4 regions of the Kitasatospora sp. NPDC058190 genome follow, and region 4 is predicted to be linked to each of the others. Evidence: riboswitches for the same ligand, from Rfam matches in the RefSeq annotation. Region 4 holds a riboswitch; each other region holds the start of a gene.

The links. A riboswitch is a leader RNA that binds a small molecule or an ion and turns the genes downstream of it on or off. The one in region 4 is predicted to bind cobalamin.
Region 1: linked by a shared signal. The riboswitch ahead of ACFVWU_RS36705 (iron chelate uptake ABC transporter family permease subunit) and the one ahead of ACFVWU_RS27235 (HoxN/HupN/NixA family nickel/cobalt transporter) in region 4 are both predicted to bind cobalamin.
Region 2: linked by a shared signal. The riboswitch ahead of metE (5-methyltetrahydropteroyltriglutamate--homocysteine S-methyltransferase) and the one ahead of ACFVWU_RS27235 (HoxN/HupN/NixA family nickel/cobalt transporter) in region 4 are both predicted to bind cobalamin.
Region 3: linked by a shared signal. The riboswitch ahead of ACFVWU_RS11380 (cobalamin biosynthesis protein) and the one ahead of ACFVWU_RS27235 (HoxN/HupN/NixA family nickel/cobalt transporter) in region 4 are both predicted to bind cobalamin.

What each region holds. Positions count from the first base shown of each region.
Region 1 is NZ_JBHVVI010000120.1:6,834-11,033, reverse strand. It holds gene ACFVWU_RS36725 (amino acid ABC transporter ATP-binding protein) at 1-193, shown strand, start outside; gene ACFVWU_RS36720 (CGNR zinc finger domain-containing protein) at 309-896, shown strand; gene sodX (nickel-type superoxide dismutase maturation protease) at 900-1,262, opposite strand; gene sodN (superoxide dismutase, Ni) at 1,521-1,916, shown strand; cobalamin riboswitch at 2,018-2,151, shown strand; partial or broken gene ACFVWU_RS36705 (iron chelate uptake ABC transporter family permease subunit) at 2,252-2,569, shown strand; gene ACFVWU_RS36700 (ABC transporter substrate-binding protein) at 2,729-3,619, shown strand; gene ACFVWU_RS36695 (nuclear transport factor 2 family protein) at 3,708-4,091, shown strand; gene ACFVWU_RS36690 (GNAT family N-acetyltransferase) at 4,101-4,200, shown strand, end outside.
Region 2 is NZ_JBHVVI010000100.1:12,995-17,194, forward strand. It holds gene metE (5-methyltetrahydropteroyltriglutamate--homocysteine S-methyltransferase) at 1-1,596, opposite strand, end outside; cobalamin riboswitch at 1,759-1,996, opposite strand; partial or broken gene ACFVWU_RS33980 (enoyl-CoA hydratase-related protein) at 2,112-2,252, opposite strand; cobalamin riboswitch at 2,439-2,630, opposite strand; gene ACFVWU_RS33985 (C39 family peptidase) at 2,997-3,734, shown strand.
Region 3 is NZ_JBHVVI010000018.1:42,968-47,167, forward strand. It holds gene ACFVWU_RS11370 (alpha/beta hydrolase family protein) at 291-1,433, opposite strand; gene ACFVWU_RS11375 (helix-turn-helix domain-containing protein) at 1,549-2,241, opposite strand; cobalamin riboswitch at 2,448-2,591, shown strand; gene ACFVWU_RS11380 (cobalamin biosynthesis protein) at 2,690-3,652, shown strand; gene ACFVWU_RS11385 (cobyric acid synthase) at 3,649-4,200, shown strand, end outside.
Region 4 is NZ_JBHVVI010000066.1:42,991-47,190, reverse strand. It holds gene ACFVWU_RS27250 (AAA family ATPase) at 1-206, shown strand, start outside; gene ACFVWU_RS27245 (hypothetical protein) at 203-1,876, opposite strand; gene ACFVWU_RS27240 (ArsR/SmtB family transcription factor) at 1,947-2,330, opposite strand; cobalamin riboswitch at 2,412-2,605, shown strand; gene ACFVWU_RS27235 (HoxN/HupN/NixA family nickel/cobalt transporter) at 2,637-3,746, shown strand; gene ACFVWU_RS27230 (EamA family transporter) at 3,755-4,200, opposite strand, start outside.

The DNA of each region.
Region 1 (4,200 bases), on a different contig from region 4:
CGTCATGCGCGGCCTGGCCGAGGAGGGGATGACGATGATCGTCGTCACCCACGAGATGGGCTTCGCCCGCGAGGTCGGCGACGCGCTGGTGTTCATGGACGGCGGTGTGGTGGTCGAGTCCGGCAACCCCCGCGAGGTGCTCACCAACCCCCAGCACGAGCGGACCAGGGCCTTCCTCTCCAAGGTGCTCTGACCCCGCACGATCGGCGCCCGGCAGGCACCTTTCCTGCCGGGCGCCGACGTTTTCCCCAGCCGGGTAATAGGCTGGAACCATCCGGCCCGTTACCGAAATCTCTGGAAGGACCGCCGTGGAGCTCGCCTCGTACGCCGATCTCGCCGTTCGGCTGGTGAACACCGAGGAACCCGAGCGCGGCACCGACACGCTGACCTCGGTGGACGCGGTGCGCGCCCTGTTCTCCGACTCCTCCCGGGCCGCCGCACTGGCCGACGAGTCCGACGTGCCCCGGCTGCGGGGCGTACGGACCAGGCTGCGCGGGGTGTTCGAGGCCGCCGCCGAGGGGGACGAGGTCCGGGCCGTCGACCTGCTGAACAGCCTGCTGATGGAGTACCCCGTCAGCCCGCTGGTCTCCGGGCACGACCACCTGGACGACGCCGGCCGGCCGCGCTGGCACCTGCACCTGGCCGACAACTCGCCGACCGCCACCGCCCACTTCAGCGCGGTCGCCTGCATGGGCCTGGCCGTCCACCTCACCGAGCTGGGCGCCGACCGGCTCGGCATCTGCCAGGCCGCGCCCTGCCGCAACGCCTACCTGGACACCTCGACCAACCGCTCCCGCCGCTACTGCTCGGACCGCTGCGCGACCCGCGCCAACGTGGCCGCCTACCGGGCCCGCAAGCGCCAGGAGGCCGAGGCGGCGCTCAGCGCCGGGCAGTAGGCCTCAGAGCTCCTCGACGAAGACCCCGAGACGGCGGGCCAGGCCCGGCACCCGGGCCAGCCGGGGGCTGAGCAGCAGCCGCTCCAGCCGGCGGCCCGGCGCCAGCCAGGCCGGGCTCGGGCGCAGCCGCAGCAGCACCCGGCCGAGCACCAGCTCGTCCGGGACCGGGCCGTAACTGCGGCTGTCACTGTCCACCGGCCGGTTGTCGGACAGCAGCCACCAGCCCTTCGGGCGGCGCTCGGCCGCCCGCTTCACCACCAGCAGGTCCTGCTGGAGGGGGTGCCGGAACAGCACCACCGCGCCCGGCCGGATCGGCGCGCCGTAGCGGACCAGCAGCTGGTCGCCCTCGCGCAGGGTCGGGACCATCGACGGGCCCGCCACGTCGATCAGCCCGAACGGCACCACGCCGCCGCCCGCACCACCCTGCGGGTCCGCGCTCCGCGCCACGACTCCTCCTCCCGGACCGTCCGCACCCAGTCTGCCGTACGGACCGTCATCCGTTCGATGTCCGGATTACCCCGGTTCCGGGTCCGCCTTTCGCCCTAGGCCCACCGCCCGATCGCGAAACCCGGCGGACGGAAGGGTAATCTCGGGCGCGGGAAGACGATCTAAGGAAGGACTCCCATGTTCTCTCGTCTGTTTGCACCTCGCGCCACCGCTCACGCCCACTGCGACCTGCCCTGCGGCGTGTACGACCCGGCGCAGGCCAAGCTTGAGGCCGAGTCGGTCAAGGCCACCCAGGAGAAGTACCAGGCCAACGAGGACCCGCACTTCCGCGCCCGCGCCATCATCATCAAGGAGCAGCGCGCCGAGGCCGTCAAGCACCACATCTCGGTGCTGTGGAGCGACTACTTCAAGGCCCCGCACTTCGAGAAGTACCCCCAGCTGCACAAGCTGATCAACGACACCCTGAAGGCCGCCTCGGCCGCCAAGGCGTCCACCGACCCGGCCACCGGCCAGGCCCTGCTGGACCTGATCGCCGAGGTCGACAAGATCTTCTGGGAGACCAAGCAGGCCTGAGCCTGACGCGTCGCCACCCGGCCGCCCCCGTCCGCCCGTCGGACGGGGGCGGTCGTGCGTTCACGCCCGATCCATGCCCGGTAAGGGCTGCCTGGCCTGAGTGACTGTTATGCCGCCAGGGCGTCCGAGGGGGAAGTCCGGTGCGAATCCGGCGCTGACCCGCAACGGTGAGCACGGCCCCGGGAGCACCCCCCGCGTCCGCGCCAGCCCGATCGCCCTCGGCCACTGAACTCCCGACAACTCGCCGTGGACTGCGAGGGGAAGGCGCCCGGGCACGCCCCCGGCCGGCGCCCGCCCCGGCACACCCGCGGCCCGAGGCAAGGCGCGATCCTCTCGTGGACAGCAGTTCGCCTGCTCGCCGAATACCCACGCTCCCGCTCGCCGTCGGCCTCGCCGCCGCCCTGCTGCTCTCCCTGGTCTGCGGAGTCGCGTTCGGCTCCTCCGGGATCCAACTCCCCCGCGTCCTGCGGCTCCTGGGCGCCGGACTGACGGGCGGTCGGCTGGACGCGAGCGAGGCGGCCGGGTACGCCATCGTCTGGGAGATCCGACTGCCGCGCACCGTCCTGGCCGCCGTGGTCGGCGCCGGACTGGCCGCCACCGGCGTCGCCGTCCAGGCGCTGGTGCGCAACGCGCTCGCCGACCCCTTCGTCCTCGCCGGGACGCCCCACGAGGTGCTCCGACCCGCCCTGCTGGCCGAGGTGTTCGGCGTCCGGGCCACCCAGGTCCGGCATCCGGACACCGGCGCCCTCCAGCTGCTGTTCGACCGCCTCCCCTGAACCACTCGAAGACCGCTCCGATCCGGAAGAAGTGACATGCGCACCAAGGCCGTTGCCGCCGCCGCCCTGCTCACCCTGGGACTCACCGCCTGCGGCGCGCGGATCACCCCCACCGCGGCCCCCACCGCCTCCGCCCACTACCCGGTGACCGTGGACGACTGCGGGGAGCGGCTCACCTTCGCGCAGAAGCCCGCCCGGGTGGTGACCAACGACGTCAACATGGCCGAGCTGATGTTCTCCCTCGGCCTCGCCGACCGGATGGCCGGCTACGTCATGCCCGACGACAAGGGCCGGGTCGACAAGGCGGCCTGGAAGGACGGGTACCAGCAGACCACCTGGCTCTCCAAGAAGGTGCTCACCAAGGAGATCGCGCTGGACGCCAAGGCCGACCTGGTCTTCGCCGGCTGGCACTACGGCTTCGACGAGGGCAGCGGGGTCACCCCGCAGGCGTTCAAGGCCCTCGGCATCGACTCCTACGTGCTCAGCGAGTCCTGCCGCAGCGGCAAGGGCCCCGAGCGCGGGGTGATGGACCCGCTGGAGGCGCTCTACACCGACCTCGCCAACCTCGGCGAGATCTTCGACGTCAGGGACCGCGCCGACCGCCTGGTCTCCGACTTCAAGGCGAAGATCGCCGCCGTCCCGCAGCCCGAGCGCCGTCCGTCCGTCTTCCTGTACGACAGCGGGCAGGACAAGCCGTACACCGCCGGGAAGTTCGCCGCCGCCGACCAGATCATCGACAAGGCCGGCGGGGCCAACATCATGGGCGACCTCGCCGACACCTGGGTCACCGCGGGCTGGGAGAGCGTGGTGCGGCGCGACCCCGAGGTGATCGTGGTCATGGACTACGTCGACCTGGTCGAGAGCCCGCGCAACCCGGCCGCGATCAGCACCCTGGCCGACTACCTGCGCACCGTCCCGGCCCGCTGACCGGCCCGGGCAGCACCGCTTCCGACCGGGTCCGCCGGGCGTACGCTCAGAGGTACGAGCCGACGGACCCGACCGGAGGACCGAGATCATGACCACCATGGCGGCGCCGTCCGCCTTCGACACCCGGGCCCTGCGCGAGGGCATCGAGCGCTGCGACTCCGAGGCCCTGCTGGCCCTGTACGCCGAGGACGCCGAACTGCGCGTGGTCGACCGCAAGACCCAGCCCAGCCACCCCCTGGTGATGCACGGACTGGACGAGATCGGCGCCATGCTGAACGACGTCTACGGCCGCGAGATGACCCACAAGCTGGAACAGGTGGTGGTCCAGGGCGACCACGTCGCCTTCCTGGAGTCCTGCCGTTATCCCGACGGCGTGCGGGTGCTGATGTCCTCGATGGCCGACCTGCGGGACGGCCGGATCGTCGACCAGACCTCGATCCAGGCCTGGGACGAGACCGGACCCGAGCAGTAGGCTCGCGGCATGATCCGCGCCGCCGTCGTCACCGACGTCCCCGTCATCCTGACCATGATCCGCGAGCTCGCGGACTACGAGAAGGCCCCGCAGGAGGCGGTGGCCACCG
Region 2 (4,200 bases), on a different contig from region 4:
GACGTAGCGGGTGCCGTAGGACTGCACCCAGCCGTGCCGGGTCGCCAGATAGCCGGTGAGCTGCTCGGCGAAGTACTGCACCATGTCGTTGCGTTCGGGCTCGCCGTGGACGAGGACGTCCAGGCCGGCCTTCTCCTGGTAGGCGATGACCTCGCGAACCTCCTCCTCCATCCGCTCGCGGTAGCCGGCGGCGTCGATCCGTCCGGCGCTCAAGTCGGCGCGGGCGATACGCAGTTCGGTGGTCTGCGGGAAGGAGCCGATCGTGGTGATCGGCAGCAGCGGCAGGCCCAGCCGGGCCCGCTGGGCCTCGGCCCGCTGCGGGTGGGCCTGAGCACGGCGAGTGTCGGCCTCGGTAACGGCGGCGGTCCGGACACGGACGGCCGGGTCGCGGGTGATCGGCGAGTTGGCCCGGGAGGCGAGGTCGGCGCGGTTGGCGGCGAGGTCGGCGGCGATCGCGGCGGTGCCCTCGCGCAGACCACGGGCCAGCAGGGCCGCCTCGGTGGCCTTCTGCTTGGCGAAGGCGAGCCAGCGGGCGATCTGCGGGTCGATGTCGCGTTCGAGTGTGGCGTCGATGGGCACGTGCAGGAGGGAGCAGGACGGGGCGACGTCGACCCGGTCGGCGAGGCCGAGCAGGGTGGCCAGGGTGGCCAGCGACTTCTCCAGGTCGTTGATCCAGATGTTGCGTCCGTCGATCACCCCGGCCACCAGGCGCTTGCCGGGCAGCCCGCCCACGGCGGCGAGGTCGTCCAGGTTGGCGGCGGCCGGTCCGGTGAAGTCCAGGGCGAGGCCCTCGACCGGAGCCTTGGCGAGGACCGGCAGGGCGTCGCCGAGGCGGTCGAAGTAGCTCGCGACCAGCAGCTTCGGACGGTCGGTGAGAGTGCCGAGGTCACGGTAGGCGCGGGCCGCGGCGTTGAGCTCGGCCGGGGTGCGGTCCTGCACCAGTGCCGGCTCGTCCAACTGCACCCACTCCGCGCCGGCGGCCTTCAGCGCCGCGAGCAGCTCGGCATACACCGGCAGCAGCCGGTCCAGCAGGGTGATCGGCTGGAAGTCGGCGGCGACTCCGGGCGCCGGCTTGGCCAGCAGCAGGTAGGTCACCGGGCCAACCAGGACCGGACGGGCGTTATGGCCGAGCTCGACGGCCTCGGTGAGCTCACCGACCGCCTTGGCCGAGTACGCGGCGAAGACGGTGTCCGGGCCCAACTCCGGCACGAGGTAGTGGTAGTTGGTGTCGAACCACTTCGTCATCTCCAACGGCGCGACCTCCTGGGTACCGCGCGCCATCGCGAAGTACCCGTCCAGCGGGTCGGCCTCGACGGCGGCCCGGTGCCGGGCGGGGATCGCGCCGACGGCGACGGTGGTGTCCAGCACGTGGTCGTAGAGCGAGAAGTCCCCGGTCGGGACCTCCTCGATGCCGGAGTCGGCGAGCTGCTGCCAGTTCCCCCGGCGCAGGTCGGCGGCCGTGGCCAGCAGCACCTCGGCGGTGACCGCGCCCTTCCAGTAGCCCTCGATGGCCTTCTTGAGCTCCCGGCCCCGGCCCTGGCGGGGGTAGCCGTGCACGGTGGCGAGGGTTGCCGCGGCTGCGGACTTCGTGGTCAAGGGACTCTCCTTCGCGAGTCTTGCTCCTCAAGTACCCGGGGACGGGACGAGAACGCGAAGGGATGACGAACCGGGCGGTGGCCGCCGTGAACGTGCGTGCCTGAACCGCCTGGTGTGGTCGCCGACCCGCCCTCGAGGTCACCGGATGGCCGCACGCGGATCGTCCGCGGGCGGGCAGCGGGCAGGTCTTCGGACTCGCGGGCACACCCACCCTGTCAAGGGCGGACACCTACTGGCCGTCGCTTCCCAGACCCGACCCGGGCCCAGTGCGTATGACGGCGGTCGTTCCCACTCACCGCTGCGGGGCAGTCCCGGACTGGCCAGTTGAAAGGCGTCACCGGGTTCCCTCTTACGACACCCTGCCTGGCGGACAGGGCGAACCAGCTGCCCGGCCAGCTTAGAGGGAATCGGTCCGTCCACACACGGGGATTCACGAACGTGTCCGGAACATGAGACATCCGTGTTCCGCCAGGGGTGGTCCGCCGGTGAAGGGGTCGACCGGCGGACCACCAGCGTCACCGACCCTGGAACTTCGGCTGCCGTTTCTCGGCGAAGGCCGCCATGCCCTCCTTCTGGTCCGCAGTGGCGAACGTGGCGTGGAACAGCCGGCGCTCGAAGCGCACACCCTCGGCCAGGGTGGTCTCGAAGGCGCGGTTGTGGAGAGGAGGAATGGAGGCCGCCGCAGGTGGCCGGGCGCACGGTGGTGCGGCCCCGTCACAACGGCAACGGCGGCTGGACGAACCGTCAGAGCGGGCGTGCCCCGGCAGTCGTCGGCACCGGACAACCAAGGGCAACACAGCAGGAGCAGCCCGGAGTCATGCGTGTCGTCTCCATCCTCGTGGAAAACACGAACCACCCGCGGCCGGTATCCTGACTCCCGGATCCACGCCCGTCCCCCGGCCTTCCCGGCTGGCTGCCAGTGGCCATCTCCTGCGAGGACGAACTCCCCGGTCACACTGGCGGGACCGTGCCGGACTCACACCGGCTTCCCTGACACCGTGGACCTGCCAACGACCATATAGTTGGACGTCCTATGTAAGTCCAGAGTCGGCAACCTGTGGCGTGCTCGTCACCCTGCGTCGACGATCCCACCCGCGAATCGACTCCCCGCACGACACCCAGCTGCGGATGCGTTCAACAGGACCCACCCCGGGGCGCCTGCACGCCGGAGCACGGCGACCATTGAGGAATGGTGAGCCCGGACCGGGCTGGGGCTTGGCGCCCAGGCACACCGGCTGCGTGACGGATCGGGCACGGGCCGTCCTTCGGCGTCCGGCCAGGAACAACCCGGTGGGGGTCGCGCACCGCGGGCCCCCACCGGCGTGTCCGCCCTCCCCAGCTGCGAGACGGGCGAGGACGAGGTGCCATGGAACGGGGGAAGGCAGCGAAGGGGAAGTGCCATGACGAGGAGCCAGTACATCCGCGAGTACCCGGGGAACCCGCAACCCACGCGTCGCAGGTTCAGGCGGTTACCGCGCGGCGGGCGGTTGACGGCACTGGCCGTCGCGCTGGCCGGTGCGGTCACGCTGGTCTGCCCCACGCCCGCGGGCGCCGCCGCCACCGGGGTCTCGCTCCTTTCCCAGCAGCTGGGCAACGACTGCGAGGCGGCGTCGCTGCGCATGGTGCTGGCCGCCCGGGGCGTCCAGGTCGGGGACCAGGCCGTGCTCGCGCAGATCGGCGTCGACCAAGTGCACAACCAGGTGGGCGTCTCCGGTCCGCTGTCCGGCGATCCGTACCGTGCCTTCGTGGGCGACCCCAATGGCTCGGAGGCGGCCGGCACCGGCTTCGGCGTGTACTATCCGCCGGTCGCCCAGGCCGCGCGGTCCTACGGCCTCTCGGTCATGCAGGCGGGGCAGGGCATCAGCCCGTCCCAGCTGCGTGCGCAGGTGGCCGCGGGCCATCCGGCGATCGTCTGGGCCGACTACGGCTGGCGCGATGTCGCGGCCGGCTCGTACACCGCCTACGACGGCCGCCAGGTGCTCTACGCCGGGCCGTCCGAGCACACCGTGGTCGTCTCCGCGGTCGGTGACGGCCAGCTCCTGATCGACGACCCGAACCGCGGGGAGTCCTGGATCAGCGAGGCCACCTTCGACGCCGGGTACGCGACGTACCAGGACATGGCGGTCATCGTCTCGTGACACCGCGCCGCGGCGTCACCCCAGGTCGCCCAGCACCGTCAGGGCGACCTGGGGCACGGGTCCGCGCAGGCTGGGCAGGCCGCCGAGGCGGCCGGGCCGTCGAGCCAGTACCCGCCGACAGCGGCCCGCGCCGCCCGGGGAGCCCACCTCACAGCCAGTGAGACGCTACCTGCGGGCTCGGCCGCTCACGGCCAAGGCCGCGCGGTCCCGCCGCAGGCCTTGGTGAACTCGGCGAGCTGCCAATAAGGGATCGATTGCTCTTAAGTACTCCAACGCTCCCAAGGTAACTGCTGCAATCGGTAAGGCCCTTGGTCAGCCGATTACTCAAGTTGCCAAGAAGGTTGGACCCCTGTCGCGAGTAGAAGACTGGCTTGGTGCGCGTTTCAACGCTGCCCGGATCAACCGCTGTCGCTACTTCACCAACCCGGGCCCCATGTGCCGCTGCGCCTGCTTCACACCGCCCGGC
Region 3 (4,200 bases), on a different contig from region 4:
GGATCCGGCCAGGCGGCACGTGCCTGGGGACGGGGGTTTCGGCACGGGAAGTCGGCCGGGCCGACTTCTGGTGCGCGGGCGGGAGCCGTGCCGGGGGCGCGATCCGGACAGCGAATCGAACGGGGGTCACGCGGACGGCGGGGCGCAGCCGCGGCCGCCCCGGGCCGGTGGTGCGTCCCGGGGCGGCGACGGGCGGTCAGGGGGCTGTCGCGGGGGGGGGGGGGGAAGTCGGATGGGTCGACGCTCGCCCGCAGGGCCAAATTTGGCCCCCGAAGCCGGGGCGGGCGCCGTCAGAGCAGGGGGGTGAGCCAGCGGCGGAGGAGTTCGGTGTAGTGGTCGGGGGCGGAGTTCCACAGGGCGGCGTGGTCGGCGCCCGGGAAGGTCTGCAGGTTGACCACGTCCGGCCGGGCGGCCGCGAGGCGCTGGGCGGCACCGAACGGGGCTGTCCGGTCGCTGGGACTGTGCAGCACCAGCGTGGGGACGTGCAGGTCCGCGCCCTCGGCGAGCCGCGCGAAGTCGGCGAGGTCGACGCCGGTGCGGCCCTCGGCGGCCAGGGCGCCCAGCTCGGCGGCGACGCCCGTGAAGCCGGCCCGGGCGGCGTCGCGGCGGGCGGAGGCGGGCAGGTCGAGGACGGGCGAGTCGAGGATCAGCCCGCTGATGGTGGGCGCCCACGCGGAGCGGGCCGCCGCGTGCAGGACCGTGGTGGCGCCCGACGACCAGCCGTACAGGATCACCCGGCCCGCGCCGTGGTCGAGCGCCAGCCGTATCGCCGACTCGACGTCGCGCCACTCGGTCGCGCCGAAGTGGCTCAACCCGTCCGGGGAGGCGGGGGCGCCCGCGTCGCCGCGGTAGGTGACGGCGAGGACGGGCAGGCCGAGGCGGTCGAGGACGGGCAGGACCGGGAGGGTCTGCTGGCGGTCGGCCTCGGTGCCGTGGACGAGGATCACCCAGGTGCCGCGCTTGCCGTCGAGGTGCCAGGCCGGGAGGGCACCCAGCTCGCCGTCGGCGCTGGTGTCGCTGAAGGCCAGGCCGAGCGCCTCGGTGGGGTCGCCGAGCAGCACGCGGGGGGTGAAGTGCACCTCGGTGCCGGGCGTGAGGGTGCCCCGGTCGGCGCGGACGAGCCGCCGGGTGACGCCCTGCTCGTCGCTGTGCAGGATCTCCTCGACCACCGCGTGCCCGCCGCCCTCCCACTCGACGGCCCAGCGGCCGCGCCGCAGGCTCTCGGGGCGGCGGGTGAAGGTGACCCGGCCGGCGGCGAGGCTCTGCACGAGGATGGGCCCGGACTCCCGCACGGCCGCCCCCGCACCCGGCCCCGCCGCCGGCCCCGCGCCCGGACGGACCACCCGCTCGGAGGCCCGGCGGCCGATCACCAGGACGACGGCCCCGGCCCCGACGACGGCGGCCGCCACGACCGCTGCGGTTCGCCAACGCATATCGTTCCCCGCTCTGCTCCACGGACCGGACGGTGTTCGTACACCAGTTCACCGGGGTCGCGCACCCCCGGCCACCGGACTAGGCCGTCCGGGGGATGGGGGAGGAAGGGGAGCGTCAGACCGGAACGGCCGTCGGCTGGGCCGCGAGCAGCTGCCAGAACCGGGGGGTGAGCGGCGGGGCGGGGGTGCGGGGCACGCTGGGGGTGCCCCAGTGGGTGGGGACGTGGTGTTCCTGGTGGAGGACGGGGAGGACGGCCGCGAGGTCCGGCTCGGGGACGGGGACGAGGCGGGCGAGGGCGCGGAGCTGGGGCTGCCAGCGGCCGGCGACGCACTGGCGCAGCAGCCGGTCCAGGGCCTCGGCGCGGCCGGTGGCCTCGACCAGCTCGGTCAGCCGCAGGCCGAGGACCTGGGCGAGGGCGTGGGTCTGGTCCGGGTCGCCGTCCCAGTGGCCGGTCAGTTCGGCCTCCCGGTAGGCGGGCAGGGACATGCCGACGCGTTCGGCCACGGCCTCCTGGCCGAGTTCGCGGGCGATGCGGTGGTCCCGCAGACGCGTCGGGCGGGCGCCCATCAGGTCGGCGGCGGGACACCAGAGGACGCGGGCAAGGGCGATGAGCTCGGCCTCGCCGGGCCGCAGGTCGCCGTTCTCCCAGGCGAGGACGTGGCCGAACAGCAGCCGTACGCCGTGGGCGGCCATGCCCTCGGCGACCTGTTCGGGGGTCAGGCCGAGGCCGACCCGGTGGGCGCGTGCGGCCTCGGGCGAGAACGGCACCGGGGGCGGGGCGGCGGCGGGGGTCTTTCTGCGGCGCATGGCACCGAACGGTAGGCGCGGCCCTCGGCGCGCCCCCAGCCCCAGAACGCACGAAGCGGGACTGACGGGCCATCCGCCGCGCTGGGCGATCGCACAGTGACGACACCCGGCCGCCGGGTGGCCGCCGTGTGACCAACCCCTCCGTGACCTCGGTTGACGCGTGGATCGGCCGCGTGATGGGATCCTTGCGCCAAACGGAGGCATGGAGAGGAAGCCGGTGCGAGTCCGGCGCGGTCCCGCCACTGTCACCGGGGAGCACGCTCGGAAGGTGCCACGGCGGGCCGTCAGTCATTGCTGGCAGGCTGCTGGAAGGCTCCGGGGGTGCGTCCGACCCGGAAGCCAGGAGACTCTCGCCCCCGGTACGTCGATCCAGGGCGCGGACCCTGAGTGAGGACACGCACGCGATGCAGCCTGCCCCGCCCCGTCGGACCCCGAGCTGCCCACCGCCGTGCGCCCGCTGACCCGCGCCGCCGCCTTCGCGCTGGGCGCCGTCGCGGGCTACGCCGTCGACGCCCGCTTCGCCGACCCCCGCCGCGGCCACCCCGTCGCGCTCTTCGGCAACGCCGCGACCCGCCTCGAACGGCGCCTGTGGCGCGACGACCGCACGGCCGGGACGGCGTACACGGCGCTGTGCGTGGGCACGGTAGCGGCCGGCGCGCTGGCCCTGGACCGTACGGTGGGCCGCCGTCCGCTGGGGCGGGCGGCACTGGCCGCGGCGGCGACCTGGACGGTGCTCGGCGGCACCTCGCTGACCCGGGAGGCGCGCACCATCGGCCGCTCCCTCGCCGCGGGCGATCTGACGGCCGCCCGGGAACGGCTGCCGCACCTGTGCGGGCGGGACCCGAGCGCGCTGGACGGACAGCAGATCGCCCGGGCCGTGGTCGAGTCGGTGGCCGAGAACACCGCCGACGCCGTGGTGAACGCGCTGACCTGGGGCGCCCTGGCGGGCACGCCGGGCCTGCTGGCCTTCCGCGCGGTGAACACCCTGGACGCGATGGTGGGCCACCGCTCGCCCCGCTACGCCCGCTTCGGCTGGGCCTCGGCCCGGCTGGACGACGTGGCCGGCTGGCCGGGCGCCCGGCTCACCGCGCTGCTGACGGTGGCCGCCGCACCCGAGCCCCGGACCGCCTGGCGGGTCTGGCGGCGGGACGGCTCCGCGCACCCGAGCCCGAACGCGGGCCAGGCCGAGTCGGCCTTCGCCGGCGCGGTGGGCGTCCGGCTGGGCGGAACGCTCGACTACGGGCACAGGGTGGAGCACCGGCCGGTGCTGGGCGCGGAGTTGCGGCCGGTGACGGTGGACGACATCGAGCGGGCCTGCACGCTGTCCCGGCGGGTGGGCGCGCTGGCGCTGGGTACGACGGTCGCGGGGCACGTCCTGCTGCGGCTCCTGATGAAGAGGGGTGGGGCATGACGAACGCGCTGCTGGTCGCCGGGACGACCTCGGACGCGGGCAAGAGCGTGGTGACGGCCGGGATCTGCCGCTGGCTGGCCCGCCAGGGCGTGCGGGTCGCGCCGTTCAAGGCGCAGAACATGTCGCTGAACTCCTTCGTCACCGCCGACGGCGCCGAGATCGGCCGCGCCCAGGCGATGCAGGCCCAGGCCGCGCGGGTGGAGCCGGAGGCGGCGATGAACCCGGTGCTGCTCAAGCCCGGTGCGGACGGCCGCAGCCAGGTGGTGCTGCTCGGCAGGCCGGTGGCCGAGGTGGGCGCGCTGGACTACCGGGAGCGCAAGCCCGTCCTACTGGAACGCTCCCTGGAGTGCCTGGCGGACCTGCGCCGCCGCTTCGACGTGGTGGTCTGCGAGGGCGCCGGCTCGCCCGCCGAGATCAACCTGCGCGACCGGGACATCGCCAACATGGGCCTGGCCGCGGCCGCCGGACTGCCCGTCGTGGTGGTCGGCGACATCGACCGCGGCGGGGTCTTCGCCGCGATGTACGGGACGCTGGCGCTGCTGTCGGCC
Region 4 (4,200 bases):
CCCGGGCTCACCGCGCGCTCGGGCGGCTCGACCTCGCCGTCGCGGCCGCGGGTGACTGCGCCCGCCGGGCCGGGGAGCGCAAGCAGCACCCCAAGGAGGCCCAGGCCCACACCCTGCTGGTGGCCCTGGCCGAGGAGCTGGACGACCCCGAGCTGGCGGAGCGCAGCCGCGCCCGGCTGCGGGAGCTGCGGGAGCTGCGGCCTTAAGGACCGGTCCGGAAGGACACCCGGGTGCGGTGCTCGCCGGTGCGGACGGTGAGGCCGTGTTCGGGCAGGCCGGCCGGGTCGCCGCCGTCGGCGAGCCAGGAGGCCACGGCGGAGCCGAGCAGCAGCGGGTCGAGGACGGGCTCGGCACGGCCGAAGTCCCGTTCGGCGAGGGCCTCCAGCAGCCGGCCGGTGTGCAGCCTGAGCAGGTGGCGGGCCGGGCCGAGGGCGGCCACCGCGACGGCGAGGCCGGGGAGTTCGACGGCGGTGTCGGCGAGCCAGTGGGTGGCGGGGTGTTCGGCGTGCGGCTCGGTGCGGGCGAGGACCTCGGCGGTGTAGCGCAGGGCGTCGCCCGGGTGGTCGTCGGTGAGCGCGTGGAAGCCGCGCGGGGTGGGGTCGTTCGGGTCGAACGGGTAGCGCCGCAGGCTGACTTCCGTCCCCTCGCTCTTGCCCTCGACGTCGTACGCGGTGGGCCGGTCGGTGCCGCCGGGGCGCGGGACGGGCTTGGGGTAGGGCGGCAGGACGGGTTCGCCCTCGGGCTCGTCCAGGCGCTCCAGGAAGGAGTAGAGCAGCGGGCGCAGCAGCCGGGCGGATTCGCCGCGGTGGGCGAGCGAGCGGTCGGTGATGTCGCTGAGGTCGGCCGGGTCCCGGGCCAGGGCCTGTTCGAGCTGGGCGGCGAGGTCGCCGTCCGGGTCGAGGACGGGCGCGGCCTGGCCGAAGGCGTAGCTGGGGGAGTGCGGGTCGAGTTCGGCGGCGCCGGTGGCGACCAGCAGGGTGCGGCGGCCCAGGGCGGCGCCGTAGACGGAGACCGAGCCGTGGTCGCCGATCAGGCAGTCGGCGGCGACCAGCGCGGCCTGCCAGCCCTGGTGCGGCGGGATCAGCCGCAGGCCCATCCGGCGGGCGTCGTCGAGCAGCGCCTCGGGGTCGTGCCGGCTCCAGATGTTGGGGTGCAGCACGACGGCCACCGTGTACTCGTCGGCGGGCAGCCGGCGGACCAGACGGCGGGGCAGGTCGGGGCGGCGGCCGAGTAACGAGTGCCCGCTCCAGGTGGAGTTGACGACGACGAGCCGGCGGCCGTCGACGGCGCCGAGTGCGGCGCGGTAGGCGTCCCGGGAGCGTTCGCTGCCGAGGATCCGGTCGAAGCACGGGTCGCCGACGACCCGGGCGACGTCCAGGGCCTCGGGGCAGGAGACCCGCAGCCGGTCCAGCTGCTCGGGGTGGGAGAGACCGAGGACGTCCACGAACACCCGCCCCCGGTGGGTGAGTTCGTTGCGGGACAGCCCCGCGGCGCTGACCGTGTCGCCGGTGGACTCGGTGACCAGGCGGTTGTAGCCGGCACCGTGCGGGAGGACGACCAGGTGGGCGTCCAGCCGGTGCATGGAGGCGTGGACGGCGCAGGCGACGGCCAGGTCGAAGCGGCGGCGGACGGCGTCCTCCCACTCCAGCACGGTGTAGCCGGGCAGGCCGCGCAGGTAGTCGGTGAGGCCACGGTCGGCGAAGGCGGAGCCGGGGTTGACGGTGAAGTACCGCTCGATGCCGTCCTGGTTCAGCAGGGTGAGGACGTCCAGGACCCGGGTCGCCGAGGTGAGGGTGCGGGCGACCGCCAGCACGCGGGCCTTGACCGGGCGGGTGTTCCAGCGGTCGGCGGGCCAGACGTGGGGGTGGGACGGCACCTCATGATCGTACTCATCCGGGCCGCTCCCGGGGTGCCCCTCGCGAGAGACGGTCGGGCCCGAGTGTCGGTCAGCCCGCCGCTGCGGTGGGTTCGTGGTGCTCTCCGGCGGCGCACTCGTCGAGGAGGGGGCGCATGCTGTCGTCCACGAGCCGGTAGCGCACCACGCGTCCGTCCTTGTCCCCGGTGACCACGCCCGCCGTGCGCAGCAGTCGCAGGGCCTGGGAGACGGCGGGGTCGCGCATGCCGGTGGCAACCGCCAGGTCGGTGACGGCGAGCGGGCCGGCCCGGTGCAGAGCGAGCAGCAGGGCGAGCCGTCCGGGGTCGGCGAGCAGGGAGAACCGCTCGGCCCAGGACCGGACGTGCGCGGTGTCGCCGATCGCGGCGATGGCCTCGCAGACCCGGTGGCCGTCGATGGTGCGGTGGCCCGCGCGGTCGGCCGGTACGAGATGCATGCGGACATTCTTGCAGGCAGAGGCCTGTGATCCTGGACACCTGCACAGGTGCGCAGCCTTGCGAGGGTGCAGCCGGAGCCCTACGGTGTTCCCCGCCGTGGTGCTCGGGAAGACCGGTGACGGACCCTCAGGGGTCCCAGTCCGGAGCGGCCCTCGCCACTGTGATCGGGGGAGAGTTGTCCGAACCCACGTGCCACTGGGCGCCTCGTGCGCCTGGGAAGGCGGGTCCGGAAGTCCCGTAAGCCAGGAGACCGGCCACGGCATCTCACGAAGTCATTCCACGAGGTGCTGGAGCGTGATCCGAAGATGACCCTGCCCGAAACCGCCACTCCTACGGAGGCGGCCCCTTCCGTCCTGCCCACCTTCCGGTGGAAGCGCGAGGACACCATCCGCACGGCCGGGCTGATGGGGGTGATCCTGGCCATGCACGTGGTGGCCTTCGGGACGCTCGTCTTCCTGGTCGCGCCGCACAACTACGCCGTCGGCACCCAGGTCTTCGGGGTGGGCCTGGGTATCACCGCGTACACCCTCGGCATGCGGCACGCCTTCGACGCCGACCACATCGCGGTGATCGACAACACCACCCGCAAACTGATGGCGGACGGCAAGCGGCCGGTCTCGGTCGGGTTCTGGTTCGCCCTCGGGCACTCCTCGATGGTGGTCATCATGGCCGCCCTGGTGGCGGGCGGCGCCCAGCTGGCGAACACGCTGATGGACGACGACTCGGCCACCCACAAGTGGCTCGGGCTGGTCGGCACCACGGCCTCCGGCGCCTTCCTCTACCTGATCGGCGCGCTCAACCTGGCGGCGCTGCTCGGCATCCTCAAGGTGTTCCGCTCGATGCGGGCCGGGAAGTACGACGAGGCGCAGCTGGAGGAGCACCTCAACTCGCGCGGCCTCATGGCCCGGGTGCTGAACCGGGCGACCCGCTCGATCACCCGGCCCGGGCAGATGTTCCCGGTGGGCATGGTGCTGGGCCTGGGCTTCGACACCGCGACCGAGGTCACCCTGATGGTGATGGCCGGCTCGGGTGCGGCGGCCGGGCTGCCCTGGTACGCGATCGTCTGCCTGCCGCTGCTGTTCGCGGCGGGGATGAGTCTGTTCGACACCCTGGACGGGACCTTCATGAACTTCGCGTACCAGTGGGCGTTCTCCAACCCGGTGCGCAAGGTGTACTACAACCTGACCATCACCGGGCTGTCGATCGCGGTGGCCTTCATCATCGGCACCATCGAGCTGGTCGGGGTGCTGCACGAGAAGCTCGACCTGACCGACCCGGTCACCGGGTTCATCGCGGACATCTCGCTGGACAACGTCGGGTACGCGATCGCCGGGCTGTTCGTGGTGGTGTGGGCGATCGCGATCGCCTACTGGAAGCTGGCCGGGGTCGAGAAGCGCTGGACGCCCGCGAAGTAGCCCGTCGGTCACGCTGCCGCGAGCAGCAGCGTGCCCGCGACGGCGAGCCCGGCGCCGACCACCTGGACCGGGCGCAGCCGCTCCTTGAGCACTCCGCGCGCCAGCAGCGCGGTGACCACGGGGTAGAGCGAGGCGAGCACGGCGGCCACCGCCGCCGAGCCGCTGTGCGAGGCCATCGCGTACGTGGCGTTGCCGGCGACGTCGGCCAGCCCGACGGCGGTGAGCAGGGGCAGCCGGGCACGCAGCTCGGGCAGCAGCTCGGAGGTGTCGGTACCGCGCAGGCCGAACAGCAGCGCGGTGCCGCCGACGGCGACGTTGACGAGCCGCTGGACGCACAGCATGAGCAGCAACCCGCCGCCGGCCGAGGCCTGGGCGAGCAGGACCATGTTGGCGCCGAAGCCGAACGCGGCAGCCAGGGTGAGCAGCAGGGCCGTACGGGCGGCGGACGGCCCGC